2 regions of the Rhizobium sp. SG2393 genome follow, and region 1 is predicted to be linked to the other one. Evidence: predicted binding sites of a transcription regulator. Region 1 holds the regulator's gene; the other holds the start of a gene.
What was found. The regulator LexA, encoded in region 1, represses DNA repair genes until DNA is damaged. The targets are predictions, from matches to a motif close to TGTTCNNNNTGTGTTCNG.
Positions count from the first base shown of each region.

Region 1 (10,282 bases):
CCAGAAGCGGAAGGCTGATGGCGACGGTGACCCCGAGCGCCGCAAGGCCGGAAAAGCCTTTCGTTTCGAAGCCGAGCGCAAAGGGCATGACGATCGCCACCAGCGTGCCGATCAGCGTGAAGATTTCGCGCGTCGCGGCAAGCTGCGTGCGGCCGTGATAATCGGAGGCGAGTTCCGCACCCCAGGCGGAATAGGGCACCATGCTCAGCGTATAGGAGAGCGACAGCGCCAGCGACCAGACAGTGAGATAGACGAGCCCGGCATCGGCCGGCGGCCAGTAGAGCATCAGCGCCGAAAGGGCGGAGATCGGTAGGGACAGGGCGAACAAAGCGCGCCGCCGCCCGAAGGCCGGGCGCCAGCGGTCCGCGACATAGCCCGCCAGAGGATCGGTCAGGGCATCAAAGAGACGGACGGCGAGGAGCACCCAGCCGACGGCTGCGATCGAAAGGCCGATCGTCTCGGTATAATAGGTCGGCACCAGCGCATAGAGCGGCAGGCCGAGTGCCGCGAGCGGCGCGGCGGGGAGGGCGTAGGCGAGGCGGGTCCGGCCCGTCTCTTTCCGGCCTTCCCCGGCCAGCGCATCGTCACGCATAGACGACCTGGCGGACGTCGATGTTGCGGGCGCGGAAGCCAGCCTCGCAGTAGAAGAAATAGAACTCCCACAGCCGCTTGAAGCGCCTGTCGAAGCCCAGCGCCTCGACCTTGTCCCACACTGCCCAGAAGCGTTCGCGCCATTCGGCGAGCGTGCGGGCATAATCGAGACCGAAGCCCATGTCGGCGACCATGGTGAGCCCGTGGTCGCGGCCAATCGAGACAAGATGCTCGCGGGTCGGCAGCATGCCGCCGGGGAAGACATATTTCTGGATGAAATCCGGGTTGGCCCGATATTCCTCGTAGCTTTCCTTCTGGATCGTGATGATCTGCAGCCCGGCCTTGCCGCCCGGCTTCAGGCAGCGGCGGACCTGGCTGAAATAGGCCGGCCAGTATTTCTCCCCGACCGCCTCGAACATCTCGATCGAGACGATGCGGTCGTAGACGCCCGTTTCGTCGCGGTAGTCCTGGAACTTGATCTCCACCTTGTCCGACAGGCCCTTGCGCTCCATGCGCTCGCGGGCGAAGGCCAGTTGCTCGCTGCTGATCGTGAGGCCGGTCACCTTGCATCCGATCTCGGCGGCGGCAAACTCGGCGAAACCACCCCAGCCGCAGCCGATTTCCAGCACATGGTGCTCCGGCTTGAGGCCGATCGCCTCGGCCAGCGCGCGGTACTTTGCCGTCTGGGCGCTTTGCAGGTCATTGGCGCCGGTCTGGTAGAGGGCCGACGAATAGGTCATCGTCGGATCCAGCCATTCGCGGTAGAAGGCGTTGCCGAGATCGTAATGGGCGGAAATGTTGCGCCGCGAGCCCTTGCGGGTGTTCTCGTTCATCCAGTGGCGGAACTTCTCGATGAGGCGCAGCACGCCGCGCGCGCCGTTCGGAAATTTCGCGCCGACCTCGCTGTTGACGAGGAAGAGTTCCAGGAAGGCGCCGACATCCGGGCTGTCCCAGTCGCCGTCCATGTAGCTTTCGGCGACCGCGATCGTGCCGCCGGTCAGGGCGCGCTGCGGCAGGTTCCAGTTGTGCAGCGTGACGGCGGCGTTCGGGCCCGAGGTGCGGCCGCGGATCATCACGGTGCGGCCATCCGGCATGGTCAGTTGCAGCGAGCCGGCCTGCAGGTTGACCAGCCCCTTCAGCACCAGCCTGGCGCGGGCCGGGAGGCCGCGCAGGTGGCTGGCGAGGCTCTCCTTGGAGAGCATCTCGACGGTTCCTGTCTGTGAACAAAAGCGATTGTGTGGGTTCATGACGTCACGCCTTTCACCTGTCTCCTCATCCCCGTGCGGCAGCCTAGCGTCATTCCGCGGCCTCGCCAAGGATGGAGCCGTTGCCGGCAGAAGAGACGTTATCCGAGCTTGCCTGTTTGCGATGGAGGGGTTCACGACGACCGTTCTGCCACAGGCTCTGCTCGGCTTTCGGCGGTTCGGGTCGAGGAATATAACGCACGCCCTTGAGGAAAAGTTTCAACGCTTCCCAATGAATGGCGCCGAGGATCTTTGCTGTCAGCATCGGCATGCGGCCGACAAGGGCGAGCAGCGTGCGGGTTGTCAGCGGCTTGAGATCGCCGGCAAAAGTCGCCGACAGGAGCGGCCCGCCTTCATCCGTTTCGAGGATGCGCCAGCGGATCGCGCGGCCGGGCGGCAGCATGCGGAAGTGATAGCGGGCGTGAAGCGCGATGAAGGGCGAGACGTGGAAGATCTTTTCCGCGCTCTGGCGAATGCCGGCAGGGCTTACATCACCCGAAAGCACCGGGCAGACATAGGTGTGGCGCTCGCCGAAAGTGTTGCGTACCTCGTAGATGATCGCGGCCAGCGCCCCGTCTGCCGCATAGGCATAGTAGACCGCCAGCGGATTGAAGACCTTGCCGAGCACGCGCGGGTAGCAGACGAGCAGGACGCGCGCCGGCGGCGTTTCCAGCCCGGCATCGGCCAGGAGCCCGTTCACCCAGCCGCGCAGGCCGCGCGGCGTGCGGCCGCCATGGTCGCTCTCGTGGAAGGAGAGCAGGTTGAAGCGGTTGACGGAGAAAAGCCGCGACAGGCCGTCGGCCTCCTCCAGACGGTCGAGATCCACCATCAGCGAGAAGACATCATAGGTGAAGCGATGGCCGACCGGCTTCATGCGCTGGTGCATGACGCTGCCATCGAAGAAGGCGGCGGCGGCATCCGGCGCCGGGCCGTTCGCGGCCATGTCCGCGCCGGCCCGTGATGCGGTCTGCCAGGTCGCGCGATCGCTCATTCGGCCGCCTCGAGATGCGGCAGCACCGTGCCCGTCTGGCGCCAAGGGATGATGCCGCCCAGCGCTTCGGCCGCGGCAAGGCCCGAGGAGAGCCCGTCCTCGTGGAAGCCGTAGCCGGTCCAGGCGCCTGCGAAGAAGGTGTGGTTGGTGCCCTGCATGCCCTTCAGCCGCGCCTGTGCGGCCATGGAGCGGGCGCCGAACTGCGGATGGTCGTAGCTGAATTCGCGGAAGACGAGATCGCGGGCCGGCTCCCGGTCGGGATTCAGCGTCACGAAGAGCGGCTTCTTCGCATCAATGCCCTGCAGGCGGTTCATCCAGTAGGTGACGGCAACGCCCTGCGCGCCGGTCGGCTGGCTCGAGCGCAGATAGTTCCACGAGGACCAGACCCGCGTGCGCTTCGGCATCAGGTCCGGGTCACGGTGCAGCACCACGCGGTTGGCCTGATAGGGGACAGAGGTGAGGATGGCGCGTTCGTCGGCACTCGCGTCGCGCAGGAGGGCAAGCGTCTGGTCGCTATGGGCGGCGAAGATGACCTTGTCGAAGGCATGCGTTTCGCCGTCCGTCGTCTCGATCGTCACGCCCTGGGCGTGGCGGGTGACGCCGGCAACGCCGAGCCCGATCTTCACGCGGTTGCCGAGCGGCTTCAAAAGCTTCGTCAGGTAATTGCGGCTGCCGCCGCTGACCGTGCGCCAGCGGTGCGGCGTCATGTGAACGAGGCGGTGATTGTCGAAGAAATTGACGAAATGCTCGGCCGGGAACTCCATCATCCGGCCGGCTTCCGTGGACCAGATCGCCGCTGCCATGGGGATCAGGTAATTGTTGGTGAAGCCCGGCGAGAAGCCACGCCAGTTCAGGTACTCGCCGATCGACATGGCCTGCAGGCGACCTGCGGTCCGATCGGCGATGCAGAGCTTGTTGAAGCGCAGGATTTCGCGGATCATCCAGAGGAAGGAGGGGCGCAGAAGGTTGCGCTTCTGGGCGAAAAGCGTGGAGAGATTGTCGCCGCTCCATTCCAGCTTGCCGCGATCGAGCGAGAGCGAAAAGCTCATGTCGCTCGCATGGGTCTCGACGCCGAGTTCGGCAAACAGCGCCGTCAGGTTCGGGTAGTTGGCCTCGTTGTAGACGATGAAGCCCGTATCCACGGCGATATGCGTGCCGAGATAGTCGATATCGACGGTGGCCGTATGACCGCCGGCGCGGGCGTCCTTCTCGAACAGCGTCACATCGTGCACGCCGTGCAGGGCCCAGGCGGCGGACGCACCGGAAATGCCGCTGCCGATGACCGCTATCTTCAGCCGGCGCCCGGTGTCGGAGGAAGAGGGCAGTGTGTGGATGGTCGCGGTCATTGCGGCTCCTCTAGGGACTTGAAGGCTTTCAGCGCACGGTCGCGCGCCTCGTGATGGTCGACGATGGGCGTCGGATAGGTTTTGCCGAGCGTGACGCCCGCCGCTTTCAGCTGATCCAGCTTCGCCTCGAAGGGGCGGTGGATGACCTTGGCGTCGAGCTTTGCAAGCTCCGGCACGAAGCGGCGGATATAGGCACCGTCGGGATCGAATTTCTCGCCCTGCAGGATGGGATTGAAGATGCGGAAGAAGGGTGCTGCATCCGCACCCGAGCCGGCCACCCACTGCCAGCTCGCCGCATTGGAAGCCGGGTCGGCATCGACCAGCGTGTCGCGAAACCAGGCCTCGCCTTCGCGCCAGTCGATCATCAGGTCCTTGATGAGGAAGGAGGCGGCAATCATGCGCACGCGATTGTGCATGAAGCCGTGCCGCCAGAGCTGGCGCATGCCGGCGTCGACGATCGGGTAGCCGGTTTCGCCGCGCTGCCAGTGCTTCAGCGCCGTCTTGTTGCTGACCCAGGGGAAGCTATCGAACTTCGGCTGAAGATTGCGGCGGTCGAGGTGGGGATTGTGGAAGAGGAGGTGGTAGGAGAAATCGCGCCAGGCAAGTTCTTTTCGAAAATGCGTGATGTCATCCGGCGGCGCCTTAACGCCGCGTGTTGCATGCCAGACCATGGCCGGGCTGATCTCGCCCATGGCGAGATGCGGCGAGAGCATCGAGGTCGTCTCGCCATCGGGATGGTCGCGATTGGTCTTGTAGCCGGCAAGCGCCTGTTTCACGAAGCTCTTCAGACGCTTGGCGGCGCCCGCCTCGCCGGGCTCCCAGACTTCGTGGAAGGTCTTCGCCCAGTCCGGCTTTTCGGGTAGCAGGGACCAGTCTGAGAGGCGTTCGCCTTTCAGACTCTTGTCAAAGGACGCCAGCTTCTTGGGGGCGGCGATCGGTTCATCCGGTTCGCCATCGGCTTCCAGCGCGCGCCAGAAGGGCGTGTAGACGCGGAACGGGCCGCCGCTCTTGGTCTTGAGGGTCGACGGTTCGTGCATGAGCTGGCCGGCAAAGCTGCGGACCTCGATGCCGTCGCTCTTCAGCCGGTCCTTCAGGGGGCCGTCTACGGCGATGCCCTTGGGGTCATAGCGGCGGTTCCAGTAGACCGCGCCGGCGCCTGTTTCCTTGATGAGATCGTCGAGAACGGCATCGGCGCTGCCGGTCTTCAGAAGAAGCTCCACGCCGGCGCTCGAGAGGCCGTCGGCAAGCGCTTGCAACGAATGATGTAGCCACCACGCCTGCGCGGCGCCGAGCGGGCCATTGCCCGTCTTTTCCGGCTCGCGGATGTAGATCGCGATAATAGGGCGGCCCGTGTCAGCGGCGGCGGAGAGCGCGTGGTTGTCGGACAGGCGCAGGTCACGCCGGAACCACACGATGACGGGGGTGTACCGCCCGCGATCTGTTGATTCCTGATTTTCCGTTGACATTCAAAACCCTGACTTTCGAGATTGCCGACCGTGTACGCAGGTACGGTGTTCCCGGATCAAAGGTTTCACCTCGTCCGATCATTTCCTGAAATGAGAATCCGATCAACAAGAAGCGGCTCACATGGGCGTGAGTTTTTCTCTCATCAACGGAAAAGTTTGGAAGAATTTGGCTCCCCGGGCCGGATTCGAACCGGCGACCTGTCGATTAACAGTCGAATGCTCTACCGCTGAGCTACCAGGGAACGTCTGCGGCGAAGGCGTTTGCTTGCGCCGCTGATGTGGTGCTGCTCATACTGATGCTTTCCGGATTTGCCAAGCGCAAAAATCAAAAAAATGCATTCGGCCCGCAATGAATCGGCCGTGTCGGGCTCCAGCCCTTGCCAAACTGTGGACAAGCAACCATCTCCCGGCACCATGACACAGACACATGAGAGCAACGACAAGCCGAAGCCGCGTTTCGGCATCGATCCTCGCACCGGCAAGCTGATGCTGGGCTCCTTTGGCATGCGCCTGCCGCAGTCGCGGGGCCTGCGCATCGGCATCGGCATTGCGCTGATCATCTTCGGCTGCCTGGGCTTTCTGCCGATTCTCGGCTTCTGGATGGTGCCGCTCGGTCTTCTCGTGCTGTCCAACGACCTGCCGGCCGTGCGGCGATGGCGCCGGCGCCTTGCCGTGTGGTGGGCGCGCCGCCGGCAGCAGCGCCAGGGACAGACGCGCCGCGATTCGTAAGCATCCCCTCATCAAAAACCGTTGCGCGCCGGAACCAGCCTTCATTCCGTGCGTTACCCCTCCCGAAAACCGGCGGCTCATCCCATGAGCAAACTCAAGAGCCGCCGACAGGATCAACACTGCCCGTATCACAGATGGGCGAGGAGGCTTCATGAAGACGATTCTCTCTGTTTCGGCGCTTGCCATTGCCATGACCATGGGCACTTTCGCGGGTGTCGCACCGGCCGCCGCCCAGGATCTCGAACTGAGGATCGGCCCCGATGGCGTGCGTCCGATCGTTCGCGACCGCGAGGCCGAGCGCGATCGTCTGCGTGACCGCGCCCGTGGCTGCAGCGAGCGCGAAGCCCGCTTCGCCGCCCGCCAGGCCGGCCTGCGCGATCCCGAGGTCGTGCGTGTGACGCCGCGCCGGATCGTTGTTGAAGGCATGACGCGCCGCGGCCCGGATGAAATCGTGTTCGCCAACGTGCGTGGCTGCCCGGAACTCTGATTTGCAGCCGTCGGCAGGAGATGTCGACAGGACACAAGGGGTGGCCGCAAGGCCGCCCCTTTTTGATGTGGGGCCGCCCGTTTCAATATGAGGCCGCGCATTGCGATGCGGGGAGTGCGTCTGGATGCTCGTACGGGCCGCGCCGCGTGGCCGTTGCTCTGCCAAGCGAGCCGCCAGACCACGGCACCATCCCGTCGAAGCTTACTGAGGGCTGACAGCTTGAGCGCCGACAGGCACCTTGCGGCATTCGCCAGCGCCGCGCAGAAGGCCGCGGACGCGCTCAGCGCGCGCCTTGGTGTCGTCCGTCAAGCTCTTGAGTTTGTTGGAGGCCTCGCCCGGAATTGAACCGGGGTACAAGGATTTGCAGTCCTCTGCGTCACCACTCCGCCACGAGGCCTCGCTGCGGTCCGGCTTGTCGCCGGATGTGAGGGGCGTTTAGACCGATTTCAAAGTAAGCGCAAGCGCTCTCCAATCAAACCGGGGGATTTTTGCGTTTCGTCCACGACAGGCCTGTGACGCCCTGCCGGCCGACGCCGGTCCTGATGCGATGAGGCCCGGCTGCCCGGAGCGACGGGCGGCGTGCGTGTCAGTGGTAGCGGCGGATGAGGCCGACGAGCTTGCCCTGGATCTTGACGCGGTCGGGACCGAAGATGCGGGTCTCGTAGGCGGGGTTGGCGGCCTCGAGCGCGATGGAGGCACCCTTGCGGCGGAAGCGCTTGAGGGTTGCTTCCTCGTCATCCACGAGGGCGACGACGATCTCGCCCGGGTTGGCGGTGCTGGAATTGCGGATGATGACCGTGTCGCCGTCGAGAATGCCGGCCTCGATCATCGAATCGCCCTTCACCTCCAGCGCGTAGTGGTCCCCGTTGCCGAGCATTTCCATGGGCACGGCGATTTCGTGGGTGGTGTTCTGGATGGCGGAGATGGGCACGCCGGCTGCGATGCGCCCCATGACGGGAACGGAGACGGATCCGCCATCCTCGCTCTTTGCGGCCGGCCTGGGGGGCTGCACGTTGGCCGCAGCCGGTGCCGTCTTGCCGAGCGAGCCTTCGATGACGCTTGGCGAAAAGCCGCGGCGGGGCGCGAGCGTCGGCTGGTAGGCTTCCGGCAGCTTGATGACCTCGAGCGCGCGCGCCCGGTTCGGCAGGCGGCGGATGAAGCCGCGTTCTTCCAGTGCCGTGATCAGGCGATGGATGCCCGACTTGGAGGCCAGATCGAGCGCATCCTTCATCTCGTCGAAGGATGGCGGAACGCCGGATTCCTTCATCCGCTCATGGATGAAGAGCAGCAGTTCCTGTTGCTTGCGGGTCAGCATGCTTGGCCTCCAGAATCGGAAACAAATCCAGAACGGACACTATCTGTTCCATTTGTGTTCCGCAAGGGGCTAAGAAAGGATGAAGGCGGGGCGGTTAGGCTGAAATTCTGGTGGCCGCTGTGGGAATCGAACCCACACGGGCGTTGCCCGAGGCATTTTAAGTGCCTTCCGTCTACCAGTTTCGGCAAGCGGCCACATCCGGGCCCTCATGCCCGAATGTGGCGATTCAGGCAAGGCGTGTGTGGTTGCTGCCGAATCAGGATGGTGACCGTTGCGATCTCAGCCGTCGACGACTTCGGTCTCGGGGCGGTCGCCGCCATCGGCGTGTTCGGTGTGCCAGTTGCCCTTGTCGTCCTGATAGAGGATTTCGGCATCCTCGCCGCCCACCTGCTGCTCGATGGCCGCGATCTTGGCGGCGCGCAGGGCTGCCTTGTGGGTGGGGAAGCTTTCGGAAAAGGCGCCGTCGAGCTGGTAGGCCCAGCCGCCGTCATGTTCGACGATCGTGTAGCGAATGACTGTCATCGGGTTCTCCTTGGGGTTCTCCTCGGGGGGCATCCTTCGGCGCCGTTGCCGGTGCAGCGGGAAAACGACGCGCAGGGCCGACCGGTTCCGTCGCGCAGACGGCGACAGTCTATCACGGGAGACGGCGCCGCGGACACGCCTTGCGGGCGAGGGGAGACGACAACGAAAAGAGCCCTGCCTGCATGGCTGCAGGCAGGGCTCCGGAGGGGCACAGGCCGGATGGATCAGGCCGAGAGCTTGGAAGAGAGCTTGGCGACGTGGGCGCCCTGGTAGCGGGCGCCTTCCAGCTCGATTTCGGAGGGCTGGCGCGAGCCGTCGCCGTCGGTGATGGTGGAGGCGCCGTAGGGCGAATTGCCCTTGACGGCTTCAACGCCCATCTGGCCCTGGAAGGCGTAGGGCAGGCCGGCGAAGACCATGCCATGGTGCAGGAAGGTGGGGATGAAGCCCATGATCGTCGTTTCCTGGCCGCCATGCTGGGTGGCCGTGGAGGTGAACATGGCGCCGACCTTGCCGACCAGCTTGCCGTTGAACCACAGGCCGCCGGTCTGGTCCCAGAAATTGCGCATCTGCGAGGCGACCGTGCCGTAGCGCGTGCCGGCGCCGACGATGATGGCGTCGTAGTCGGCGAGTTCGTCGACGGTGGCGATCGGGGCGGCCTGGTCGAGCTTGTAGTGCGAGGCCTTGGCGACGTCTTCGGAGACGAGTTCCGGAACGCGCTTGACGGTCACGTCGGCACCGGCCGAGCGTGCACCTTCGGCAACGGCATTGGCCATGGTTTCAATGTGGCCGTAAGCGGAATAGTAGAGAACCAGTACCTTTGCCATCGTCGTCTCCTTGGTGTTTGCGAACAATCTGTTTGCGGGCAAATCGCTTGCCCGTCCCTGGCGAAACGTTCTAACAGATTGGCATCGATCGGCCAGTCGCGGCCTGCGAACGCACTGTTCACAAAATGCGACAGGTCCGGTCACATTGTCGTCGCGTAGAACACGATGACACCGGCTGTCCACGCCGAGCCTTGGCAGTCCCGTTCCCCTTTTCGTCCTTCTGGAGCCATGCCCGTGAAAGCAACCGTCTCTGCCGCCATCCTCGCCATTGGCGACGAGCTTCTCTCCGGTCGCACCAAGGACAAGAATATCGGCTTCCTGGCGGAAAACCTGACGCTTGCCGGGATCGACCTCAAGGAAGTGCGGATCGTGCCCGACGAGGAGCCGGAGATCGTCGCGGCAGTCAACGCGCTTCGGGCGCGCTACACCTATGTCTTCACCTCCGGCGGCATCGGGCCGACCCATGACGACATCACCGCCGATGCGATTTCGGCAGCCTTCGGCGTCGAATGCCGTCACGATGACGCGGCCATGGAACTGCTCGGCGCGATGTATGCCCGCCGCGGCATGGAGTTTACCGAGGCGCGCCAGCGCATGGCGCGCATGCCGGTCGGCGCGCGCCACATTCCCAATCCCGTTTCCACGGCCCCCGGCTTCGTCATCGGCAATGTGCATGTGATGGCGGGCGTACCGCAGGTGTTCCAGGCGATGGTCGCGGCCGTGCTGCCGACGCTTTCGGGCGGCGTTCCCGTGCAGTCGCGCTCGGT
Region 1 covers NZ_JBHGAP010000001.1:819,248-829,529, reverse strand. The annotation lists gene ACED18_RS03980 (MFS transporter) at 1-592, opposite strand, end outside; gene ACED18_RS03975 (class I SAM-dependent methyltransferase) at 585-1,793, opposite strand; gene ACED18_RS03970 (DUF1365 domain-containing protein) at 1,888-2,826, opposite strand; gene ACED18_RS03965 (NAD(P)/FAD-dependent oxidoreductase) at 2,823-4,172, opposite strand; gene ACED18_RS03960 (cryptochrome/photolyase family protein) at 4,169-5,638, opposite strand; tRNA gene ACED18_RS03955 (tRNA-Asn) at 5,806-5,880, opposite strand; gene ACED18_RS03950 (hypothetical protein) at 6,053-6,367, shown strand; gene ACED18_RS03945 (hypothetical protein) at 6,519-6,854, shown strand; tRNA gene ACED18_RS03940 (tRNA-Cys) at 7,178-7,251, opposite strand; gene lexA (transcriptional repressor LexA) at 7,441-8,169, opposite strand; tRNA gene ACED18_RS03930 (tRNA-Leu) at 8,278-8,363, opposite strand; gene ACED18_RS03925 (DUF2188 domain-containing protein) at 8,449-8,691, opposite strand; gene wrbA (NAD(P)H:quinone oxidoreductase type IV) at 8,916-9,515, opposite strand; gene ACED18_RS03915 (competence/damage-inducible protein A) at 9,750-10,282, shown strand, end outside.

Region 2 (10,282 bases), 290 kb from region 1:
GGGCGAAGGCTTCGGGTCGCGGCGGACGTGCCGTCGGAACGTGGCATCAGGCGTTGTTCCGCCCGAGGCATCATCGATCTTGCATCGGGCAACAGCCCCGGATCGCCACAGAACAGAAAGAACCCGGGCATGCCGACGCTTTGGCTTGCGACTGTCTGCGCGGGTCGAGCGGTGCCGTTGTCATCAAGAAAACGGCTGGCCGAAAAAGCAAAAAGGCCGGGCTTTTGACCCGACCTCTCCCGTCACTCCGATCTCAGGGCGGCGCGATCATGAGCGCGCACAAATCCCGAAACCAAGGTCCAGCTGCCAGTACATCCGTGGTCAGCCGTCCTGAGTGACAATTGCTGCAGCTTCAATCAAGCGGCCTTGAGGTTGTCAGCGGCGTTCTTGCCCGACTTGCGGTCACGAACCAGCTCGAACTGAACCTTCTGGCCTTCATTGAGCGAACCCATGCCGGACCGTTCAACGGCCGAGATGTGAACGAATACGTCGGCAGAGCCGTCGTCGGGCTGAATGAAGCCGAAACCCTTGGTTCCATTGAACCACTTTACAGTGCCAGTTGCCATAACGATTTCCTTCCAATCGTCTGAGAGTGCGGACACACCATGCCCGCTTTCGATCGAATTTTGAGAGGAAACAGTAAGGGCGCTAGGCCCTAGCAATGATCACAAGCAAGTCTCGATGGGCTAGATATAGACCCTCTCGTCGAATATGCAATGGCGAGCAGCGGTATTTTATTTCCAATCCATCTCTGAAATGCCCTGAAGCCGCTGGAAAGACGGGTTTTTCATCAGCCGAAATATTTTCGTGATCGGCGATTTTACTTTCCCGTTGCGAGGCCTTCGTGACGGATTGCGACGCCCGTCACGCTTTTTCCACGAAGCCGTCCAGCACGCGTTTCTGGCCGGCGCGGTCGAAGTCGATCGTCAGCTTGTTGCCTTCGATGGCGGAGATGTTGCCGTTGCCGAACTTCAAGTGGAAGACGCGGTCGCCGACGGCAAAGCGCGAGGGCTCGGCGGTCGTGGACTTGGCGATCAGCTCGCCGTCGATGGTGCGGCCGCGCGGGCCGCTTTCGCCGTAGCCGATGCGCTCCACCGCATGGCCGGAGCGGTTGCCCCAGTTGGTGCGCGTGGCCTCCGTCTTGTTGGTCTGGGCGCGTCTCCAGCCGGGGGTGGAATAGGAGTTGGCGAAGGGTTCGGCCTTGTCGAAGCGCGACTGGCCATAGCCGCCCCGCCCGTAGCCGCCATAGCTCTGGTCGATCTCGGCGACCTCCACATGCTGGTGCGGCAGTTCCTCCAGGAAGCGGGAGGGGATGGTGGATTGCCACAGGCCGTGGATGCGGCGGTTCGACACGAACCAGATGTGGCAGCGGCGCTTGGCGCGGGTGAGGCCGACATAGGCGAGGCGGCGTTCTTCCTCGAGGCCCGAGCGGCCGCCCTCGTCCAGCGCGCGCTGGTGGGGAAAGAGGCCTTCCTCCCAGCCGGGCAGGAAGACGGTCTCGAATTCCAGCCCCTTGGCGGAATGCAGCGTCATGATGGAGACGGCGTCGAGGTTTTCGTTGGTCTCGGCATCCATCACCAGGGAGACATGTTCGAGGAAGCCGCGCAGGCTCTCGAAGGCCTCCATGGAGCGGATGAGTTCCTTCAGGTTTTCCAGCCGGCCGGGTGCTTCGGCCGTCTTGTCCGCCTGCCACATGGCGGTGTAGCCGCTCTCGTCGAGGATCTGCTCGGCGAGTTCGGTGTGCGGCATGGTTTCGAGCAGCGACTGCCAGCGGCGGAAATCGGTGACGACGTCGAAGAGCGCCTTGCGTGCCTTCGGTTTGAGCTCGTCCGTCTCGATGATGTCGGCGGCGGCGGCGAGCATGGGGATGTCGCGGGCGCGGGCATAGTCGTGGAGATTGCGGATCGTGGTGTCGCCGAGGCCGCGCTTCGGCGTGTTGACGATGCGCTCGAAGGCGAGGTCGTCGGCCGGCTGGCAGACGAGGCGGAAATAGGCCATGGCATCGCGGATTTCGAGGCGCTCGTAGAAGCGCGGGCCGCCGATGACGCGATAGTTGAGGCCGAGCGTCACGAAGCGGTCTTCGAATTCGCGCATCTGGAAGGAGGCGCGCACCAGGATCGCCATGTTGTTCAGCGGATGCTTGCCGCGCTGCAGCTGCTCGATTTCCTCGCCGACCGCGCGGGCTTCCTCTTCCGAATCCCAGGCGGCATGGACCTGCACGCGCTCGTCGTCGGGGTCCTGCCGGTCGGTGAAGAGCGTCTTGCCGAGGCGGCCTTCATTGTGGGCGATGAGGTGGCCGGCGGCGCCGAGGATATGTTCGGTCGAGCGGTAGTTGCGCTCGAGCTTGATGACCTTGGCGCCCGGGAAATCCTTCTCGAAACGCAGGATATTGTCCACCTCCGCGCCGCGCCAGCCATAGATCGACTGGTCGTCGTCGCCGACGCAGCAGACATTCTGCGGCACGCCCTTTGGGCGCTGGGCGAGCAGGCGCAGCCACATATATTGCGCGGTGTTGGTGTCCTGATACTCGTCGACGAGGATGAAGCGGAACTTCTGGTGATACTCGCCGAGCACATCCGCATAGGTGCGGAAGATGCGGATCGGGTGCAGCAGCAGGTCGCCGAAGTCGCAGGCGTTCAGCGTCTTCAGGCGGGCCTGGTAGGCGGCGTAGAGCTCGCGGCCCTTGCCGTTGGCGAAGGCGCGGGCGTCACCTTCGGGAATGTCGGCGGGGTCGAGGCCCTTGTTCTTCCAGCCGTCGATCATGCCGGCGAACTGCTTGGCCGGCCAGCGCTTGTCATCGATGCCTTCGGCCTGGATGAGCTGCTTGATGAGCCTTGTGACGTCGTCCGTGTCGAGAATGGTGAAATCCGAGCGCAGGCCGACGAGCTCGGCATGGCGGCGCAAAAGTTTCACGCCGATGGAGTGGAAGGTGCCGAGCCAGGGCATGCCCTCGACGGCATGGCCGACGAGAACGCCGATGCGTTCCTTCATCTCGCGCGCTGCCTTGTTGGTGAAGGTCACGGCGAGGATCTGCGAGGGATAGGCGCGGCCGGCAGCCAGAATATGGGCGATGCGGGTCGTCAGCACGCGCGTCTTGCCCGTACCCGCCCCGGCGAGAACCAGAACGGGACCGTCGATGGTCTCCACCGCCTCGCGCTGCTCCGGGTTGAGGCCGGAGAGATAGTCGGGCATGCGATGGGCGTCACGCGCGGCCATGGCGCGCGCGGCGATGCCGCCGGAGGGGGCGCCGGCGCCCTCGGGGCCGTGCGTCCGGGGATCCGCAAGGGGCGCATCGGGCGCCGCGCGGCCGGGCTTGCGCACCGGCGCGGGTTCCTCGTCGAAGAAGGGAATATCGTCAAAGCCGCTGATCATGCGGCCCAATGTAGTGATTCGGGTCTGAAAGGCCAGAACGTGTTCTGCTTTTATTCCCGAATCCAAGCCCTTTCGGCGCAGGGCCGGCGATATCCCCAGCCTCAGTTGCGGTCGGCATCGAAGGCGGGGTCCACCGGCAATTGCAGGGCCGTGGCGAGCTGGTTGGTCTTGCCGGCGAGCGCTATTATCGACAGGAGTTCGGCGTGCTGCTCGCGCGTCAGGCCCTTCGCCTTGGCGGCCGCCGTGTGGGAATGGACGCAATAGCTGCAGCCGTTGGTGACGGAGACGGCGATGTAGATCAATTCCTTGACCAGCGGATCGAGCGTGGACGGCGTCGCCATCACGGCTTTCACCTCGGCCCAGGTGCTTTCGAGCAGGGCGGGATCGAAGGCGAGGTAGCGCCACATATTGTTGACGAAGTCGGATTTGCGTGTGGCGCGGATGTCGTCGAAGACAGCCTTGACGCGGGGATCGGACTCGAGATCGGCGGCGGGCGTGACGGTGCTCATGGTGTTCCTCCGGCAGGGGAAGCGGGCCGACGGATGGCCCGCTTCCGGTGTTCGATTTCAGACGAGGGCGAAGACGCGGGCCGGTCCGCCGGTGCCGCCCTTGACCTTCGGTGCGCCGACGATGAGCGTTGCGCCCTTTTCGGGCAACTGGTCGAGATTGGCGGCGGCTTCCAGGCCCCACTTGCCTTCGGGCAGCCAGCCGTAATGGGTGGCGAAGTCGGCGGACTGGCCGAAATCGAGCGAGAGCGTATCGACCGCGATGCCGGCGGCGGTGGTGTTTTCCAGCAGGTACTTCGCAGCCTCCACGTGGAAGCCGGGGAAATGCATCTTGCCGGCATCGTCGGCATTGCGGAATTTCGGGGTGCCGAAATGCTTGGTCCAGCCGGAATTCAGCGCCACGCAGGCATTGGCGGGGATATCGCCGTTCTTTGCGACCCAAGCCTTGATGTCATCGGGCGTCAGCTGCGCATCGGCATTTGCATCGGCCTTGGCGCGGATGTCGATGACGACGAGGGGCACCACGAGATTGGCGACCGGGATTTCGGCGACCGACTGGCCGTTTTCGGAAAAGTGCAGCGGCGCATCAACATGGGTGCCGGTGTGTTCATTGACGCGCAGTTCAAAGAGATTGAACTTGTGTTCCTTGTAGTTGAACTTCTGTTCGCGGAAGAACTGCTTCTGGCCGAAGAAGGTGGGTGTGTCCTCCGACAGCTCATGCGTGAGGTCGGTGACGGCCGCGGGCGTGGCGGCAAAGGCGGGTGCCACGGGCGCGCTGGCGGCCAGCACGGCCGCGGCGGCGCCGCCCGCGGAGGCCTTGAACAGGTTGCGGCGCGAGAGCATGCGCGATTTGACGGATTCGATGACGCAGGCATTGCACATTGGATGTCCCTCTCCATGTTTCCGATTGCCGGCCGACGCGGGTTGCAAAGGCAGTCGGCCCAGCATCCAGAAGGTGGCCGCGCGATACGGGCAGCGTCAAGGACAGGTTTTGCGCGATCCCGTCGCGGCAAGGATTACAATTCGGTAACCTCCCCATTCTGTGATCGGATGGCGGTTTGCAATGCAGCACAGTCGGACTAGATCATCGCGGCATATGAGCATTTGACGTGCCCCGGGGCCTCTCGCAATCCGGGCGAAGATTTCCTTGGAGATGAAACGAGATGCGGCTTTGGCAACAGGTTGTCGTGAGCGTTGTCGTGATCGGCGCGGGTGTTGCGGTCTGGGGGCGGATGTCGCCCGGCGCGGCCGGGACGCTGCGCGCCGCAGGCCTGCCCGACACGGTCGTCGCGGTACTGGCGCCCGCCCAGCCGGCCACCGAGGCGGGGCAGGCGCAAAGCGGCAACCAGCGCCGCGGCGGCGGCCCGGCGCTCGTCGTCACCCGTCCGGTTGGTTCGGCCGTCATCAATGACCGGCTGAATGCCATCGGCAATGGCGAGGCGATCCGTTCCGTCACGGTCACGCCGTCGGCCACCGGCAACCTGACCGAGATCCTCGTCAAGTCGGGCGATGTCGTGAAGACCGGCCAGGTGATCGCCAAGCTCGATTCCGAGGACCAGACGATTGCGGCGCGGCAGGCGCGGGTCGCGCTCGACAGTGCGCGCGAGAAGGTGGAGCGCTACCGCAAGAATGCCTCTGCCTTTGCCGTGCAGGACCTGCGCGACGCCGAGACCACGCTGCAAGGGGCGGAACTGACGCTGCAGGCGGCCGAACTTGATCTGAAGCGCCGCGACATCACGGCCCCGACGGGCGGCATCGTCGGGATCATCACGGTGAATGTCGGCGATTACGTCACCACCTCGAGCCCGATCGCCAATATCGACGACCGATCCGAAATTCTGGTCGATTACTGGGTGCCAGAGCGTTTCGCGACCAAGATCACGGTCGGCCAGCCGGTGACGGCCCAGGCCGTCGCCCAGCCCGGCAACCCGCTGTCGGGCGTCGTCCACGCTGTCGACAACCGCATCGACCAGACGAGCCGGACGCTGCGCGTGCGCGCCCGCATCGACAATGCCGACGACCGGCTGCGGGCCGGCATGTCGTTTTCGGTGACGATGGCCTTCGACGGCGACCGCTATCCGACCGTCGATCCGTTGTCGGTGCAGTGGAGCGGCGACGGCTCCTTCGTCTGGCGCGTGGCGGGCGAGAAGAGCGAGCGCGTGCCGGTGAAGATCGTGCAGCGCAATCCCGACAAGGTGCTGGTGGAGGCCTCGCTTGCCGATGGCGATCCGGTCGTGACCGAAGGCGTGCAGCGGCTGCGGGACGGCGGTGCCGTTTCCGTCGCCGGCCAGACGCGCGGCGATGGCGCGGCCCCGCCGGCCGGCGCCGACAAGACGGCCAAGGCGGAAGGGGCGCGCTGATGAGTGCTGACAAGACCGACGCCGTTTCTCACACGACGGAAGGGCAGGGAACGGCCGCTGCCGTAAAGGCCGGCGGCAGTGCCGGCTTCACGGCGCTCTTCATCCGCCGGCCGATCTTCGCGCTTGTCGTCAACACGCTGATCATCGTGGCCGGGCTTGCCGCGCTGAACGGCGTCGAGATCCGCGAGCTGCCGCAGGTGGATCGCCCCGTCGTCTCCGTCACCACCGATTTCGACGGCGCATCGCCTGAAACCATCGATCGCGAGGTGACCTCGATCGTGGAGGGCGCAGTCGCGCGCGTGCAGGGCATCCAGAAGATCGCCTCGCGCTCGTCCTTCGGCTCCAGCCGCGTGACGATGGAATTTTCCGAAAACATCGATATCGGCCAGGCCTCCAACGATATCCGCGATGCGCTCGGCCGCATCCGCAACCAGTTGCCCGACGGCATCGACGAACCGCGCATCGTGAAGGCCGATGCCGACAGCCAGCCGATCATGCGGCTCGCGCTCACCTCCGACACGCTGTCGATGGAAGACATGACGCTGCTCGTGGAAAACGAGATCAGCGACCGCCTGGCCGCCGTGGAAGGCGTGGCCGACGTCGCCGTCTATGGCGACCAGGAAAAGGTGTTCCGGATCGATGTGGATCAGGCCAAGCTCGCCGGGCGCGGGCTGACGGTGGCGAACCTGCGCACGGCGCTCGCTACAGCGTCCTTCGACGTGCCGGCCGGCTCGATCACAAGCACCAGCCAGGACATCACCGTGCGCGCCACGGCCGATCTCCAGACGCCGGAGGACTTCGAAAACCTCTTGATCGGCACCAACATCCGCCTGCGCGACGTCGCCTCGGTGACGCTCGGCCCGGATACGGGGCAGACGGCGCTGCGCTCCAACGGCAAGCCCGGCATCGGTCTCGGCATCGTGCGGCAGGCGCAGTCCAACACGCTGTCGATCTCGGACGGCGTGCGCGCCGCCGTCAGCCAGATGGGCAATATTCTCCCCGAGGGCACGCAGCTCGCCATCACCAGCGATGATGCCAACTTCATCAAGGGCGCCATCCACGAGGTGGAGATCGCGCTCGTCGTTGCCGTTATCATCGTGACCATCGTCATCTATCTCTTCCTGCTCGACTGGCGCGCGACGCTGATCCCCGTCATCACCATGCCGATCGCGCTGATCGGGACGGTGGTGGCCATCTATCTCGCGGGCTTTTCGATCAACATCCTGACGCTGCTCGCCATCGTTCTGGCGACGGGTCTCGTGGTGGACGATGCGATCGTGGTGCTGGAAAACATCGTGCGGCGGCGCAGCGAGGGGCTCGGGCCGCGGGCGGCGGCCGTTCACGGGACGCTGGAGGTGTTCTTTGCGGTCATCGCGACGACGGCGACGCTGGCAGCGGTCTTCATCCCGCTCTCCTTCCTTCCGGGGCAGACGGGCGGCCTGTTCCGCGAGTTCGGCTTCGTTCTCGCCTTTTCCATCCTGCTCTCGGCCTTCGTGGCGCTGACGCTGTGCCCCATGCTGGCCTCGCGCATGCTGACCACCCACAAGGAGCATGGCGGCGGGGTGATGGGGAAGATCGGCAATGTCTTTGCCGGCGGCTATCGCCATGCGCTCAGGGCCTGCCTCAACGCGCCGCTCGTGGTCTTCATCGTCGCCTTGCTCTTCACCGGTGCCGGCTTCCTGATCTTCACGGGCGTGAAATCGGAGCTGACGCCGCAGGAGGACCGCGCGTCCGTCATGCTGCGCATCACCGCGCCGCAGGGCGTGTCGCTCGACTATACGCAGTCGCAGATGCGACGCATCGAGGATGGTATCCAGCCGCTTCTCGACAGCGGCGAGATTGCCAACGTCTTCTCGATCTCCGGCCAGGGCGGCTCGACCAATTCGGGTTTCATGGTGCTGACGCTGGCGCCCTGGGGTGAGCGCGAGCGCACGCAACAGGCGATCGCGGCCGACATCAACAAGGTCACGGCGCGCATCCCGTCGGTCCGTGCCGTGACGAACCAGCCGAACAGTCTCGGCATTCGCGGCGCCGGCCAGGGCCTCCAGATCGCGATCGTCGGCAATGACTACACCAAGCTCGGCGATGCCGCGTCCGCGCTCATCCGGCAGATGGAGGACAGCGGGCGCTTCCAGAACGTGCAGCGCAATTACGAGCCGAACCAGGCGCAGCTCTTCGTCACCATCGACCGGGAGCGGGCCTCCGATCTCGGCATCGACATTACGGGTCTCGGCGCGGCGCTTCAGGCGATGCTGGACGGGTCGAGCGTCGTGGATGTGTTCGTGGAGGGTGAGGCCTATCCGGTCAAGCTGATGTCGTCGACCAATCCGGTCAACGACCCGACCGACCTCCAGAACATCTTCCTGAAGACCGGCGACGGCAAGATCGTGCCGATGTCCACCATCGCTGCCGTCGAAGAGCGGGCCGTGGCGCCGGAGCTGACGCGCGAGCAGCAGCTGCGGGCCGTCTCGGTTTCCGCCGGTCTCACGGACGGGCTGGCGCTGGGCGAAGCGCTGACCATGGTCGAGCAGATGGCCGAGCCGCTGCTGCCGCCGGGTTCGCGCATTATTCCGCTGGCCGAAGCCGCGACGCTCAACGAAAATGCCAACGGCCTGATCATCACCTTCGGCTTTGCCATGGTGATCATCTTCCTCGTGCTCGCAGCGCAGTTCGAAAGCTTCGTCTCGGCTGTCATCATCATGATCACGGTGCCGCTGGGTCTTGCCTGCGCCATGCTCGCCATGCTGCTGACGGGCACCACGATCAACGTCTACAGCCAGATCGGCCTGGTGCTGCTCGTCGGCATCATGGCCAAGAACGGCATCCTGATCGTGGAATTCGCCAACCAGCTGCGAGACCGGGGCTTGAGCGTGCGCGAGGCGATCGAGGACGCCGCCAACATCCGCCTGCGGCCCGTCATGATGACGATGATCGCCACGATCGTCGGTGCGGTGCCGCTGGTGCTGGCGCAGGGCGCAGGCGCGGAAGCGCGCATCGCGCTCGGCTGGGTGCTGGTCGGCGGTCTCGGGCTTGCAACGCTGGTCACGCTGTTCCTGACGCCCGTCGCCTATCTCGTCATTGCCCGGTTGACCAAGCCGCATGCGGACGAAGAGCGGCGCCTGGCCGAGGAAATGGCCGCGGCCGAAAAGCTGGCGGCCCAGCCTGCGGAGTAGGTGCCGCGTCCGCTTTCCCGCAGCCGGGTTTCAAAAGGCGGTCCTGCGGAGCCGCCTTTGTCCGTTTCTTGATGTGTTGATTCATGTTCTGGACAAAGTGATTCCGATTTGCACAGTAGCGCCCTGAAAATGCAGCATTTCGACGCTTGGTCGGGAGGGTGCACCGGGGAGTGGGTGCGGCTCCGGCGGAGAGTGGCGGGCGCGGGCGAGGAGGATGGTCATGCACGGGACGCGGTTGGACGGGGATGCCGAAAAGCGGCGTGCAGCGGGACTTGCCGATCTGCGGGCGCGGTTTGGCGATCGCTTCCAGGCCGGCGAAGCGATCCGTTCGCAGCACGCCAACACCACGACCTACATTCGTCCGCAACTGCCTGATGCCGTGATCTTTGCCGAAAGCGAGGCGGATGTGCAGGCCGTGGTGATCGCGGCCGGCGAGTATGGGCTCCCGATCATTCCCTTCGGCACCGGCAGTTCGCTGGAAGGCCATGTCAACGCGCCCTTCGGCGGCATCAGCCTGGATTTGTCGCGGATGGACAGGGTGCTGTCGGTGAATGCCGACGACCTCGACTGCACGGTCGAGCCCGGCATCACGCGCGAGGCGCTGAACACCTATCTGCGCGACACCGGTCTGTTCTTCCCGATCGACCCCGGCGCCAATGCCTCGATCGGCGGCATGACCTCGACGCGGGCATCGGGCACCAATGCGGTGCGCTACGGGACCATGAAGGACAACGTGCTTTCCGTGACCGCGGTGACCGCCGGCGGGCGGATCGTGCGCACGGCGCGGCGCGCCCGCAAGTCCTCGGCCGGCTACGATCTCACGCGGCTCTTCGTGGGTGCGGAAGGCACGCTCGGCGTCATCACGGCCGTC
Region 2 covers NZ_JBHGAP010000001.1:1,104,300-1,114,581, reverse strand. The annotation lists gene ACED18_RS05320 (cold-shock protein) at 357-566, opposite strand; gene ACED18_RS05315 (ATP-dependent helicase) at 865-3,372, opposite strand; gene ACED18_RS05310 (carboxymuconolactone decarboxylase family protein) at 3,474-3,881, opposite strand; gene ACED18_RS05305 (cyclase family protein) at 3,939-4,760, opposite strand; gene ACED18_RS05300 (efflux RND transporter periplasmic adaptor subunit) at 5,042-6,238, shown strand; gene ACED18_RS05295 (efflux RND transporter permease subunit) at 6,238-9,411, shown strand; gene ACED18_RS05290 (FAD-binding oxidoreductase) at 9,632-10,282, shown strand, end outside.
Region 2: the regulator LexA is predicted to act here: its motif matches at 3,413-3,430, upstream of ACED18_RS05315 (ATP-dependent helicase).